Regions from separate parts of the Rhodococcus sp. 06-1460-1B genome, predicted to be linked through region 1. Evidence: predicted binding sites of a transcription regulator. Region 1 holds the regulator's gene; the other holds the start of a gene.
What was found. The regulator LexA, encoded in region 1, represses DNA repair genes until DNA is damaged. The targets are predictions, from matches to a motif close to CGAACANNTGTTCG.
Positions count from the first base shown of each region.

Region 2: the regulator LexA is predicted to act here: its motif matches at 1,071-1,084, upstream of CH268_RS03290 (HNH endonuclease signature motif containing protein).

Region 1 covers NZ_NOYS01000018.1:14,512-20,721, reverse strand. The annotation lists gene CH268_RS06115 (uracil-xanthine permease family protein) at 1-1,260, shown strand, start outside; gene CH268_RS06110 (acyl-CoA dehydrogenase family protein) at 1,414-2,556, shown strand; gene lexA (transcriptional repressor LexA) at 2,636-3,319, opposite strand; gene CH268_RS06100 (hypothetical protein) at 3,719-4,108, shown strand; gene nrdR (transcriptional regulator NrdR) at 4,208-4,672, shown strand; gene hrpA (ATP-dependent RNA helicase HrpA) at 4,685-6,210, opposite strand, start outside.
Region 2 covers NZ_NOYS01000006.1:267,769-273,978, reverse strand. The annotation lists gene CH268_RS03290 (HNH endonuclease signature motif containing protein) at 1-1,054, opposite strand, end outside; gene CH268_RS03285 (molybdopterin-dependent oxidoreductase) at 1,291-2,520, shown strand; gene lppU (LppU family putative lipoprotein) at 2,627-3,226, shown strand; gene CH268_RS03275 (class I SAM-dependent methyltransferase) at 3,223-3,984, opposite strand; gene CH268_RS03270 (SRPBCC family protein) at 4,012-4,461, opposite strand; gene CH268_RS03265 (D-2-hydroxyacid dehydrogenase) at 4,516-5,481, opposite strand; gene CH268_RS03260 (GNAT family N-acetyltransferase) at 5,499-6,005, shown strand; gene CH268_RS03255 (sugar O-acetyltransferase) at 6,016-6,210, shown strand, end outside.

The DNA of each region.
Region 1 (6,210 bases):
GGTTGGACGCTGCACGGAAACGGACGAACCGTCGACGCGGGGGCGGTGGTCGCACCGGACGAACGGTTGTCGTGGCCACGCACTGTCGGCATCGGGATGCAGCACGTCGTCGCGATGTTCGGGGCCACACTGTTGGTTCCGACCATCACCGGTTTCCCGGTCTCGACGACGCTGCTGTTCTCGGGCATCGGCACCGCGCTGTTCCTGATCATCACGCGCGGGCGGGTACCGAGCTACCTCGGGTCGTCGTTCGCCTTCCTGGCCCCGCTCGGTGCGACCGCAGCAGACGGACCCGCCGCGCAGCTCGGTGCCGTTCTGTGTGTCGGCGTCGTGTTGGCTGCGATCGGCTTCGTCGTGAAGTTCGCCGGAGCGCGAGTGCTCGACGCAGCGATGCCGCCAGTCGTCACCGGTGCGGTGGTCGTATTGATCGGACTCAATCTGGCCCCTGCCGCGACGACCTCGTTCGAGGCGCAACCGCTCGTCGCGGCCGTCACCCTGGTGGCGATTCTCCTCGCGACGGCCGTCGGTCCCGGTCTGGTGGGTCGGCTCGGAATCCTGCTCGGTGTCGTCGTGGGCTGGGTATTCGCTGCCGTCACCGGCGGTATCGCGCAACCACGACTCGATGCTCTGAGCGCCGCGAGCTGGATCGGGTTACCCGAGTTCCGTGGCCCGTCCTTCCAGCTGTCGGTGATTCTGGTGGCGCTGCCGGTGGTGATCGTCCTCGTCGCCGAGAACGTCGGACACGTCAAAGCCGTCGCGGCGATGACCGGAAAGAACCTCGACGATGTCGCCGGTGACGCTCTGATCGCCGATGGGTTGGCGACCACCCTCGCCGGGGCCGCCGGTGGATCGGGAACCACCACGTACGCGGAGAACATCGGCGTCATGGCCGCCACCCGCGTGTACTCGACCGCCGCCTACTGGGTTGCCGCGATCACCGCGATCGTGTTGGCGTTCTCGCCCAAGTTCGGTGCGCTGATCTTCACCGTCCCGGACGGTGTCATCGGTGGAGCGACACTCGTGCTCTACGGACTCATCGGACTGCTCGGCGTTCGAATCTGGACCGATGCCAAGGTGGATTTCACCGATCCCGTGAACCTCACCGTCGTCGCCGCCGCACTCGTCGCCGGAATCGGCGACCTGACGCTCTCCGTCGGATCGGTCGAACTCGGTGGTATCGCGTGGGGATCGCTGGGCATCCTCGTGGGATACCCGATCGTCTCGGCGTTGGCCCGAGGGAGAACGACTCGACGACGCTAGCAGGGGCGGTCACGGATCGCGCGCGTTTTGGTCATCGACCCTCGGTGCACCGCGAACGTACTGTTGAACCGTGACGTCAGTCGCACCGACGACCGCGCTGTGACACCCCTTTCTCGCGGTCGACGACGGTGCGCACCGAACAAGGAGACCCGCGTGGAACGCACACTTTTCGAGCCCGAGCACGAGCTGTTCCGGGAGTCGTACCGGAAGTTTCTCGAACAGCACGTAGCCCCCAATCACGCGAAGTGGGAAGAGCAGAACATCGTCGACCGCGGCGTCTGGGTAGAGGCCGGCAAGCAGGGCTTCCTCGGGACTGCCGCACCGGAGGAGTTCGGCGGCGGCGGCGTCAAGGACTTCCGCTACAACGCCATCGTCACCGAGGAAACCACCCGCGGCGGCTACAGCGGCATCGGCTTCACCCTGCACAACGACGTCGTCGCGCCGTACTTCATCGAGTTGGCCAACGACGAGCAGAAGCAGCGGTGGCTGCCCGGATTCTGCTCCGGTGAGCTGATCACCGCGATCGCCATGACCGAGCCGGGTACCGGTAGCGACCTGCAGGGCATCAAGACCAAGGCCGTTCGGGACGGCGACGACTGGGTACTGAACGGCTCGAAGACGTTCATCACCAACGGCATCAATGCCGATCTGATCATCGTCGTAGCGTGCACCGACCCCGAGAAAGGTGCCCAGGGCTTCAGCCTGTTGGTCGTAGAGCGCGACATGCCCGGATTCGAGCGTGGTCGCAACCTCGACAAGATCGGCATGAAGGCCCAGGACACTGCGGAACTCAGCTTCACCGACGTTCGGGTTCCTGCCGCCAACCTGCTCGGCGAAGAAGGTATGGGCTTCATCTACCTGATGCAGAACTTGCCTCAGGAGCGGCTCTCGATTGCCGTCGTCGCCGCTGCGGCCATGGAATCGGCACTGGAGATGACCATTCAGTACTGCCGTGACCGCAAGGCATTCGGTAAGTCGATCGGAAAGTTCCAGAACACGCGATTCGTGTTGGCGGAACTCGCTACCGAAACCACCGCCACCCGCATCATGGTCGACAAATTCATCGAACTGCTCAACGACGGCAAGTTGACCGTGCAGGAAGCTGCCATGGCCAAGTGGTGGACCACCGAGAACCAGGTCAAGCTCATCGACCGGTGCCTTCAGCTGCACGGTGGGTACGGCTACATGAAGGAGTACCCGATTGCCAAGGCGTACATGGATTCTCGGGTACAGACCATCTACGGCGGCACCACGGAGATCATGAAGGAGATCATCGGTCGCGGACTGAATCTCTGATTCTTTCCATCGTTCAGGACCGAAGAGAAGGGCCGCAGCATCTGTGCTGCGGCCCTTCTTCGTTGTGTCCGAACAGAGTTCAGAGCTTGCGCATCACGGTGACGACCTTGCCGAGAATGGCGGCATTGTTGCCCGGGATCGGCTCGAACAGTGGGTTGTGCGGCATGAGCCATACCTCACCCTTGGAACGCTTGAACGTCTTGACCGTGGCCTCACCCTCGATCATCGCCGCGACGATGTCGCCGTTGTCGGCCACGGACTGTTGACGCACCACCACCCAGTCGCCGTCACAGATCGCCGCGTCGATCATGGACTCGCCGACGACCTTGAGCAAGAACAACGATCCCTGACCGACCAACTCGCGGGGGAGTGGGAACACGTCCTCGACGGCTTCCTCCGCCAGAATCGGTCCACCCGCGGCGATCCGTCCGAGAACCGGCACGAACGTCGGCGTCGGCAACCGATCCTGCTCGTCGGACGCTGCCGAACCGTCCACCGCCGCCGCGGCCTGGTCGGCCTGCACCTCGTCCAGTCCGCGGACGTCCACAGCGCGAGGGCGGTTGGCGTCGCGCCGCAGGAACCCCTTGCGTTCGAGGGTGCGAAGCTGATGTGCGACGGACGACGTCGACGTCAGGCCCACGGCATCGCCGATCTCTCGAATGCTGGGTGGGTATCCGCGCTCGGTGACCGAGGCCCGGATGACCTCCAACACCTTCCGTTGGCGCTCGGTGAGCCCTGCACTGATGTCGGTGCCCACCTCCATGGCCTTCGGGGTCGGCTCGGCAGCCGGCTTTCCGGCTGCAGCCTTGCCGACCGTCGAGGATCCGGCTCGCGTGGAACCAGCTTTCGTGGAACCCGTCGTACTGGAACCGGTGATGGACCTCGTCGAGGTCTCGTCCTTCATGCTGTCGGCCTCCTGCTGATGCGGCTGGATTCGGTCTACGCGGTATCGATCCACGCGGACTGGAGTTGATGATGTCGACTCGTATGGCGTGTGGTTTCTGACACGAATCTAGCGTGTATCAGCTGTTGAATCAAACATCTGTTCGACTCGTGTCGCGTTTTCTACAGACTTTGTCGGAGGCGCGTGATAGAACTTCGAACAAGCGTCCATCGAACGCCTGATCGAACAATCGATCCAACGAGCGAAGACGAGGTTCCGATGACCATCACCACCGATCGTCCCACCACTGCCGGTATGCGTTCGCGATCCGGTGTCGTCGAGCGTCGTCGGCGCTCGCGGCCCGTGTTGCAGAACCACGCGCGTCGGACGCAGAACGGCCCGTGCTTGCCTGTCGTGGACGAGTCCTGGACCGACGTCACCGATCGTGAGATGGCGGATCGAGACTTCGACGACACCTCGGCCCATTTCGCGAGCCAGACCGTGCGCCCACGCTCTCTCGTTCTGTGGATGTTGGCTGTGGTCGTCGTGGCCGGCGGTCTGATCGGCATCGCGAATCTGAGCGCGACCACACCCGACGCGTCCACTCAGCCCGCCGGCGCGGTCATGGTTCACGACGGAGCGCTCGTCGAGTACGCACCCAGCAGATGACCACCGGCACCATGGTGCCCAGCGTGGCTGAGTATCCTCGAAGACTGCCCCGACGCGCACGTTCGTCGTCGGAGTATCGGCTACGACGGAGGCTCCCTCATGCATTGCCCGTTCTGCAGGCACCCCGACTCACGCGTGGTGGATTCGCGTGAAATGGACGAGGGTCAGGCAATACGGCGACGCCGGTCCTGCCCCGAGTGCGGTCGACGCTTCACCACCGTGGAGGCTGCCGTGCTCGCCGTCGTGAAACGCAGTGGTGTGACCGAGCCGTTCAGTCGGGAGAAGGTCGTCAAAGGAGTTCGTCGCGCCTGCCAGGGCAGAGACGTCGACAACGACGCGCTGAACCTGCTGGCTCAGCAAGTCGAAGACAATATTCGCGCGGCCGGTTCGGCCGAGATTCCCAGCAACGAAGTGGGCCTGGCCATTCTCGGACCGCTACGCGATCTCGACGAAGTGGCCTACCTCCGTTTCGCATCGGTCTACCGCTCGTTCAGTTCGGCAGAGGACTTCGAGAAGGAAATTCACGAACTCCGCAAACATCGAGAGTCCGCCGACGTCGAGTGAACCGCGGGCCGATCAGCGAGACTGATCGGCGATCGCCTTCTCGATGCGCTTCTCCGATACCGGATACGCGGTACGAATTCCCTGCGCGAACAGCCCCACCCGCAGCTCCTCGATCATCCAGAACAGCTCCTGCACACCCGGGCTGTTCTTCCTGCTCTCCGGAACCGAATCCAACAGCCGCCCGTACGAGCCGTACACCCGGTCGAGAACGTCCATCGCCGCAGCGTCGCGGCCCGCGCTGCTCGGCAGAGTGGACAGCCGCTTCGTCGCCGCAGCGAGATAGCGTGGCAGATCTGCCAACCGTCGAGAACCGAATTCGGTGACGAAACCGCGAAAGATCAAGCCGTCGAGCTGTTCTCGGACATCGTCGGCCGGCTCACCCGATGCGGTCTGCAACTGGGCCGACAGAGCCAACGCGGCCGTCAGGACCGGTCGAACCAGTGCGAGAACAGCAGCAGTACGCCGCGGAACCTCCGCGTCCACCAGTGCCCTGAGCTTGTCGAACTCGGCCGGATCGCGAACCGGTCCGCCGTGCGCGTCCATCGCTTCTTCCACAGCGAGCGCACGGCATTCCTCGAGCAGCGCATCGACGCCGCCGTACGGGTTCTGGCCGAGCGCAAGACGTTCGGCGGTCGGCAGCCCGGCCAACAGCGCCTTCGTTCCCTTCGGTGCCGTAGCGAGCAGCAGAGTGCGGGTGCCCGCGCGCATGGCTGCTCGTTGCTGGGCGGGGGTACTGAGCACTCGCACCGCCACGCCCGAACCCTCGGGTACCAACGCCGGGTACCCGGTGACCTTCTGCCCGCCCACGTCTCGGGTGACCGTGGGTTCCAAGCGGCCCAACGTGCCCGAGGTCCACGCCAGCGTCGGGGCGCGCTCCGCGTCGCCGACCGCACGTGCGACCTGTCGGCCGACCTCACCGGCCAGACCGGCGCGCAGCGCAGTCAGATCCTTGTTGCTGCCGAGCACGGTCCCGGACGGGTCGACCGCGGCGAACGTCATTCGCAGGTGATCGGGTAGCGCCGCAGTGTCGAAGTCCTTCGCGGTGATGTGGCACTGTGCGGCCCGTGAGAGTTCTCGGGCCAGAGCCGTCACGAGTGTTTCGGCCCGCGGTTTCATCACTGCCAACGCTGCCGCAGCGAAGTCCGGAGCCGGAACCACGTTGCGTCGCAATGCCTTCGGTAGAGTCTTGATCAAGGCGGTGACGAGCTCGGCGCGCATCCCGGGCACCAGCCAGTCGAAGCCGACCGGCTGTACCTGAGCGAGCAGTGCGATGGGAATCCGCGCGGTGACGCCATCAGCGGCCGTGCCGGGCTCGAATTGATACGTCAGTGGGAATTGAATGTCACCCTGTCGCCACGCGTCCGGATACGCACCCGTCAGTACCGACGCGGCGTCCGAGTTGACGACGGTGTCCGTAGTGAAGTCGAGCAGGGACGGATCTTGCCGGCGGGCCTTCTTCCACCAGGTGTCGAAGTGTCGCGCAGACACGGCTTCCGGGGCGATGCGAGCGTCGTAGAAATCGAACAGTGCGTCGTCGT
Region 2 (6,210 bases), on a different contig from region 1:
GGTTGCCGAGGGATTCGATGAGGAAGTAGCCGTCGTGCAGTGCTCGATGGTGTTCGCCGCACAGGAGAACCAGGTTGTCGAGCGACGTCGCACCTCCCCGCGAGCGGTAGGTGACGTGGTGAGCATGCAGAAACCGGGTGCGCCCGCACCCGGGCACCGAGCAGCATCGATCGCGAATGATCAACTGACGCAACTGGGTTCGACTCGGAGCTTTGGCCGTGGTACTCCACCGCACAGTTTTTCCCAGCCGGCCGTGACCGACGACTCGCATGACCGACGAACACAACACCTGGGCGAGAGTTTCGTCGTCCAGACCAGGTCCGTCGTCGAAATGAGCATGATCGCACCCTGCTTCGCTGCTGTCTCCGAGGTGTACCAACACTTCCGCGGCAGGTGAGACGACCGGCGAATCGATGGCGTCACACACCATCTCCGCCATTGCGACGAGCGCAGGGGCGGGGTTCGGCGGTGCCGGGGCCGACCGGTCACCCTCGGATTCCACCTCCGTGCGAGTGCGCTCGTACTCGGCCCTGGTCACGGCGGCCAGAAATCGCTTGCCGTCCTCGGGCCGAAAGCGCGCCGTCACCACGAGCGAGCCGTCCTCGTCGTCCCAGCGCCACCGTCCCACACACGGATCGAGGTCGACACCGTTGCCCCTGGTCGGCCTCATCGCCTTCTTCAGACCACGGCAGAGACGTTCGATGTGCGCGGCGGGTGCATCGAGCGCCTTCTGCAACAGTGACGCTTCGTTGTCGGCAGTAGCGACACGGGTCATCGCGCGCACCTTCGAGTACGACACCGTGCCGCTCAGGTACGCAGAGGTGATCAGGGGCAGCTCTCGCATCGCCTTGGCCACCCGTACCTGCTCACGGGCAGTGTGCAGATCGACTCCCGCGCGCCAGGACAACCAGTGCGCACAGGACCTCGTCTCCCACGCGGCCCACCCACGTCGAGCATCGAACTCACCGACCAGGATCAGATACTGCGCAGATGCAGCCGCGATCTGGCCCGCCAGCGCGCATATCTCCGTCTCGATGTCTGCAATCTCGACCATGAATGCCCCCACTCGTCGAATGTATGTTCGACGAACAGTACGACGAGGCACCGACAAGAACGGCGAGAAACCGACGCACCCGTCCCCGCGGGGACGTCGTCGGGGTTGCTTTCTCGCCCACGGGCCCGATACTGAGCAGCAGATGCTGGATCCGACGGAAAGTGGGTGTGGCCATGAGCGGTTCGGAACAGGAAGGGGAACTCGCCTCCACACATCCGGGACGGGTCGGGCAGCGAATGCCATACATGGCCGACGCACCCAACCCGCTCGCGCGCTTTCGCAGTCCGCTGCGCAGCACGTGGTTGACGTCGGTGTTCGGCGCGGTGCTGCTCGTTGCGCTGCCGATCGTGATTCTGACGGGCCTACTGTCCTACAGCGCGTACGGGCCGCAGTTCGGCCAGGCCAAACCAGGTGCCGTCGGGTGGTTGCGCTTACCGTTCTTCGACTGGCCGACGAACCCAGCCTGGCTGTACCAGCTGACGCAGGGCGTGCACGTCGGGCTGGGCCTGATCATCGTCCCGCTCGTCATCGCCAAGCTCTGGTCGGTGATGCCCAAGCTCGTCGAACTGCCGCCGGTGCGGTCGCCGGCACATGCACTCGAACGACTGTCGCTGCTGGCACTCGTCGGAGGCCTGCTGTTCGAGATCGTGACCGGCGTGCTGAACATCCAATACGACTACGTGTTCGGCTTCGACTTCTACGCCGCTCACTACTTCGGTGCCTGGGTGTTCATCGCCGGATTCCTGGTGCACCTCGGCCTCAAGGTGCCGCTGATGTGGCGGACCCTTCGATCGGAATCGTTGATGGACGTCTTGCGCGCCCGCAACGAAGCGCCGAGCCGGCCACACCAGACCATGAGCCGACGCGGTGCGATCGGATTGGTCGCCGCCGGAATGGGTTTCGTGGCCGTGTTGACGGTGGGGCAGACCGTCGGCGGCGTCCTACGCAAGGCAGCAATTCTCCTTCCGCGGGGACGGTCGTACGGCGACGGGCCCAACGACTTTCAGATCAATCGCACTGCCGAGGCGGCCGGGGTCACCGAAGAACAGACGGGCGCAGACTGGACACTGTCCGTCGAAAGTACTTCGGAGAACATGGAACCGGTGGTTCTCTCCCGCGGCAGGCTGCTGTCGATGACTCAGCACACCGCCGAACTTCCCATCGCCTGTGTCGAAGGATGGTCGACCACGCAGAGTTGGACGGGCGTTCCGTTGGCCGAACTCGCAGCATTGGCAGGTGTACCCGCACCCAGGTCCGCGGAAGTCATCTCGATAGAACAGGGTGGCCCATTCGGTCGTGCTGTGCTGCAGGGTATTCAAGCGCTCCATCCCGATTCACTGTTGGCATTGAAAGTCAACGGCGTCGATATCTCGCTCGATCACGGCTACCCGGCACGTGTCATCGTTCCCGCGCTTCCCGGTGTGCACAACACCAAGTGGGTGGCGCGCATCGTGTTCCGTTCGTGACTTTGCAAAACCGCCCGGATGGTCGAGAATCTTTCATCGGTGGCCCGCGGGGCTGCCGACGAAGGAATGCTCCTTCGCCTGGACGAGTCCAAAAGGTCATGCCACGATGCACGCACTATCTCGAGGCCTTCTCGCCGCGGGTGCAGCCCTCACGCTGATGCTCGCCGCGGGCTGTTCGTCGTCCGACGCCGGCACCGCCGTTGCCGCAGACACCACCGCCTCCAGCAGCTCCGCAGCCCCCACTACCACCGACAACGTGTCCGGCCAGGAAGGCATCGACGCCGGTGGCTCCACCGACATCGACGTCGAGATCGGCCAGTGCGTCAAGCTCGGTGGCACGATGACGGCCGCCGAAATCGACAACGCCGAATGCGGCAGCATGGAGTCCAACTACAAGGTCATCGCCAAAGCCGCAGAGAACGAGCAGTGCCCCACCGACGTCAATCAGACGTACTACGAGACTCTGAACGGTGTCGAGCAGGGCGCACTGTGCCTCGACGTCGACTGGGTGATCGACGGCTGCATGAGCGTGCCGAGTACCGGAATGGACGAGCCCGCCCGCGTCGATTGCGCAGACCCCAGCGCGACGAGCGTCGAGAAGGTCACCGAGATCAAGACCGGTACCGCGGACCCCAACGACTGCCCCGAAGGCGGATTCGCCTACGAAGCACGGCAATTCGTCGTCTGCACCACGACGGTGGCCTAGCCTCGAGTCGCCGTCATCATCTGCGTGACGTACTGATAATCCAGGTGGCCGTGGCTGTCGATAGCCCCATGAACCGCTCGGAGCACTTCCTGCCGACGTGTGTCGGTGAGAATCAGGTGACTCGAATATGTCGCGGCCATCGCGCAGAATTCGTCCGCGGAGTAACGCTGAACCCACTCGTACGTCGACGTGGACCAGGGGCCGAAGCCGGCCGCGCGGGGTACCGCGGTCTCGGATTGCACGCCGAGGGAGTGCGCCAACAGCGGTGCGGCGTCCGGCTCGGTGGCGATGTACGCAGCGCGTACCGACTCCCACACCGGGCCGTCGAGCTGACCGGGCATGTTCCACCACAACCGAAGTGATCCCCCGGGGACCAACGCACGAGCCGCCACCGCGGCTCCTCGATCGGGGTCGACCCAGTGCCACGCTTGAGCAGCCACGACGACATCGAACGATGACGGCGCGCAGACGAAGTCCTCGAACCGGGAGACCCGAACATCGACGTCCATGTTCTCGGTGCGGCGTCGGATCACCTCGGCCATACCCGAATCCGGCTCGACCGCAACCACCGAAGCGCCACGTTCGGCCAACGCGACGGTGGCTTTTCCGGTGCCGGCTCCCGCTTCCAACACGCGGGTCGCACCGCCGGCAAGAACATCCGTGTACAGCGCCGCCGGGTATCCAGGGCGAGCCCGGTCGTACTCCTCGGCGACTCTGCCGAAGCTCAATCCGCGGGGTCGTTCCGGCTCGTCCGTCACGTTAGCCAGAGTACCGATTATTCGGGACTACCGATGTTCGGCCGATTCCAGTTGCGACCGCAATGTGGACTCGGTGTGCCGAATCGCCTGCCCGACGACGGGCTCCACGACGGCCCCGAGGACTTTACCGGCGATGCCCCCGGGCAAGCTGTAGCGGAAGATGACGTCGAGACGGGTCCGGCCCTCATCCAGGTCCGTGAAAGACCAGGTCGAGGAGTTGGACAGGCCTTCGACCGATTCGAGCGTGAGTCGCTCGTTCTCGACCCATTCGGTGACGCGAACGATCGAATTCAACGACTTGGGGCCGATCTGCATGGTTGCGTCGTACGTCGCCCCGAGACCGGAGGTGGTCTCACTCCTCGGCTCGAACCGCGTGATCCCGAACATCCACCGCGGGACGTTTCGATAGTCGTCGAGGTAGGCGAAAGCCGCATCGCGGGGTGTCGACGCGACCGCCGAATGGTTTATCTCACTCATTCCACCGACACTAATACACGCGACGGCGTGTTACACATAGATTGACGTCGGCTTCTACCGGCGGACGTAGCCCGCCTGCTTGTCCACCACATTGACCAGGGACTCGTTCCGCCGGTACCTATCGAGATTGTCCTCGAACAGCGTCCACAGCCGATCGGCGAAGTCGTCGGCGTCACCGGCCAGATGCGCCGTCAGAATCACGTTGTCGAGCTCCCACAGCGGACTCGACGCCGGGAGTGGCTCGACCTCGAAGACATCCAACACAGCCCATCCGATCGCCCCGGAATCCAACGCCTCACACAAGGCCTGTTCGTCGACAACGGGACCACGGGCGATGTTGACCAGACCCGCGTCGTGACGCATCGCCCCGAGCACCTCTGCATTCACGAGCCCGCGAGTCTTCTCGGTCAGCGGCGCGGACAGCACCACCACGTCGTATTCACCTGCGTAGGAGGGTAACTCGTCCACCGAACGAATTCTCTCGAACTCCGCATCTCCCGGCCGCTCGGATGTGCCGGCCGCGTCGACACGCATGCCGAGTGCCCCGAGAACGCGACCGATGGCGCGGCCGATCGAACCCGGACCGACGACCAGCACCCTTCTATCGTGGATTCCACTGGTGAGGCGATGCTCCCAGACCCGTTCGCGTTGCCGCCGAAGCGCTTCGGGCAGCTTCTTCATCGACGCCAGAACGCCCGCAGCGACGTATTCGGCGATCGCACGGTCGAGAATGCCGCCGGAGTTGGTCAGCACCCACGGACTGTCCCGCAGCACCGGATCCAGCACCCGATCGACCCCGGCGCTCGACACGTGAATCCAGCGAAGCTTGTCGGCGTGCGGCCACACATCCTGCAGGTCGACTGCCTCGAACGTGCGAAACAGTAGAACCTCCGCCCACGACACCGCATCGACGAGTTCGGGGATCGTGCAACTGCGGAAGTGGACTCCGCCGATCGACGGGAAGGCCTTTCGGTCCGAATCACTCTCGACCACAAGCACGTTCACCAAAGGACTCGTCACCTCCGTACGATGGCAGGGTGCTCACCGTAGAACTCGCGTCTGCCGCCGACGCAGCAACGATACTCGACCTCCGGCACGCCGCCGAGGACTGGTTGGCCGCCCGGCGAATCGCTCAGTGGGCACCGCGCGAGGTACCGCTGTCGACTGTCGCGGCCCAGATAGAGGCAGGGGAGTTCCACGTTGCCCGACGACACCCCGGTGGCCCGATTGTCGGAGCCCTACGACTGATCTGGGCCGATCCGAGCATCTGGCCCGAGCCCGATGTGCTCGCCGGCTACGTCCACGGACTCGTGATCGACAGAAGCGAAGCCGGTACGGGGCTGGGGACGTCGTTGCTCCGGTGGGCGTCGCAGCGGACCCGACAGGAAGGGCGAGGGCTGCTACGGCTTGACTGCGCCGAGACCAACACTGATCTACGCAACTACTACGTCCGGCAGGGTTTCCAGTACGTCGGCCGTCGCGACTTCGACGGTGGCAGTTCGTGGTTCAGTGTGGCGCTGTTCGAGAAGACGACCTGCTTGTAGCGTGTCCCCCATGAGCGAGAACCGAGATCGGATGTTGCGCGGCGAACTCTACCGAGACAGTGATCCCGACCTGGTGGCGTCTCGGGTGTCGTGTGGAAAGCTGCTCGACAGATTCAACGCAACCGAGGCAGACCAGGACGCAGAAAGACGTGAACTGCTCGGCGAACTACTCGGTTCCATCGGAGCGGACTCGTGGATCATGCCG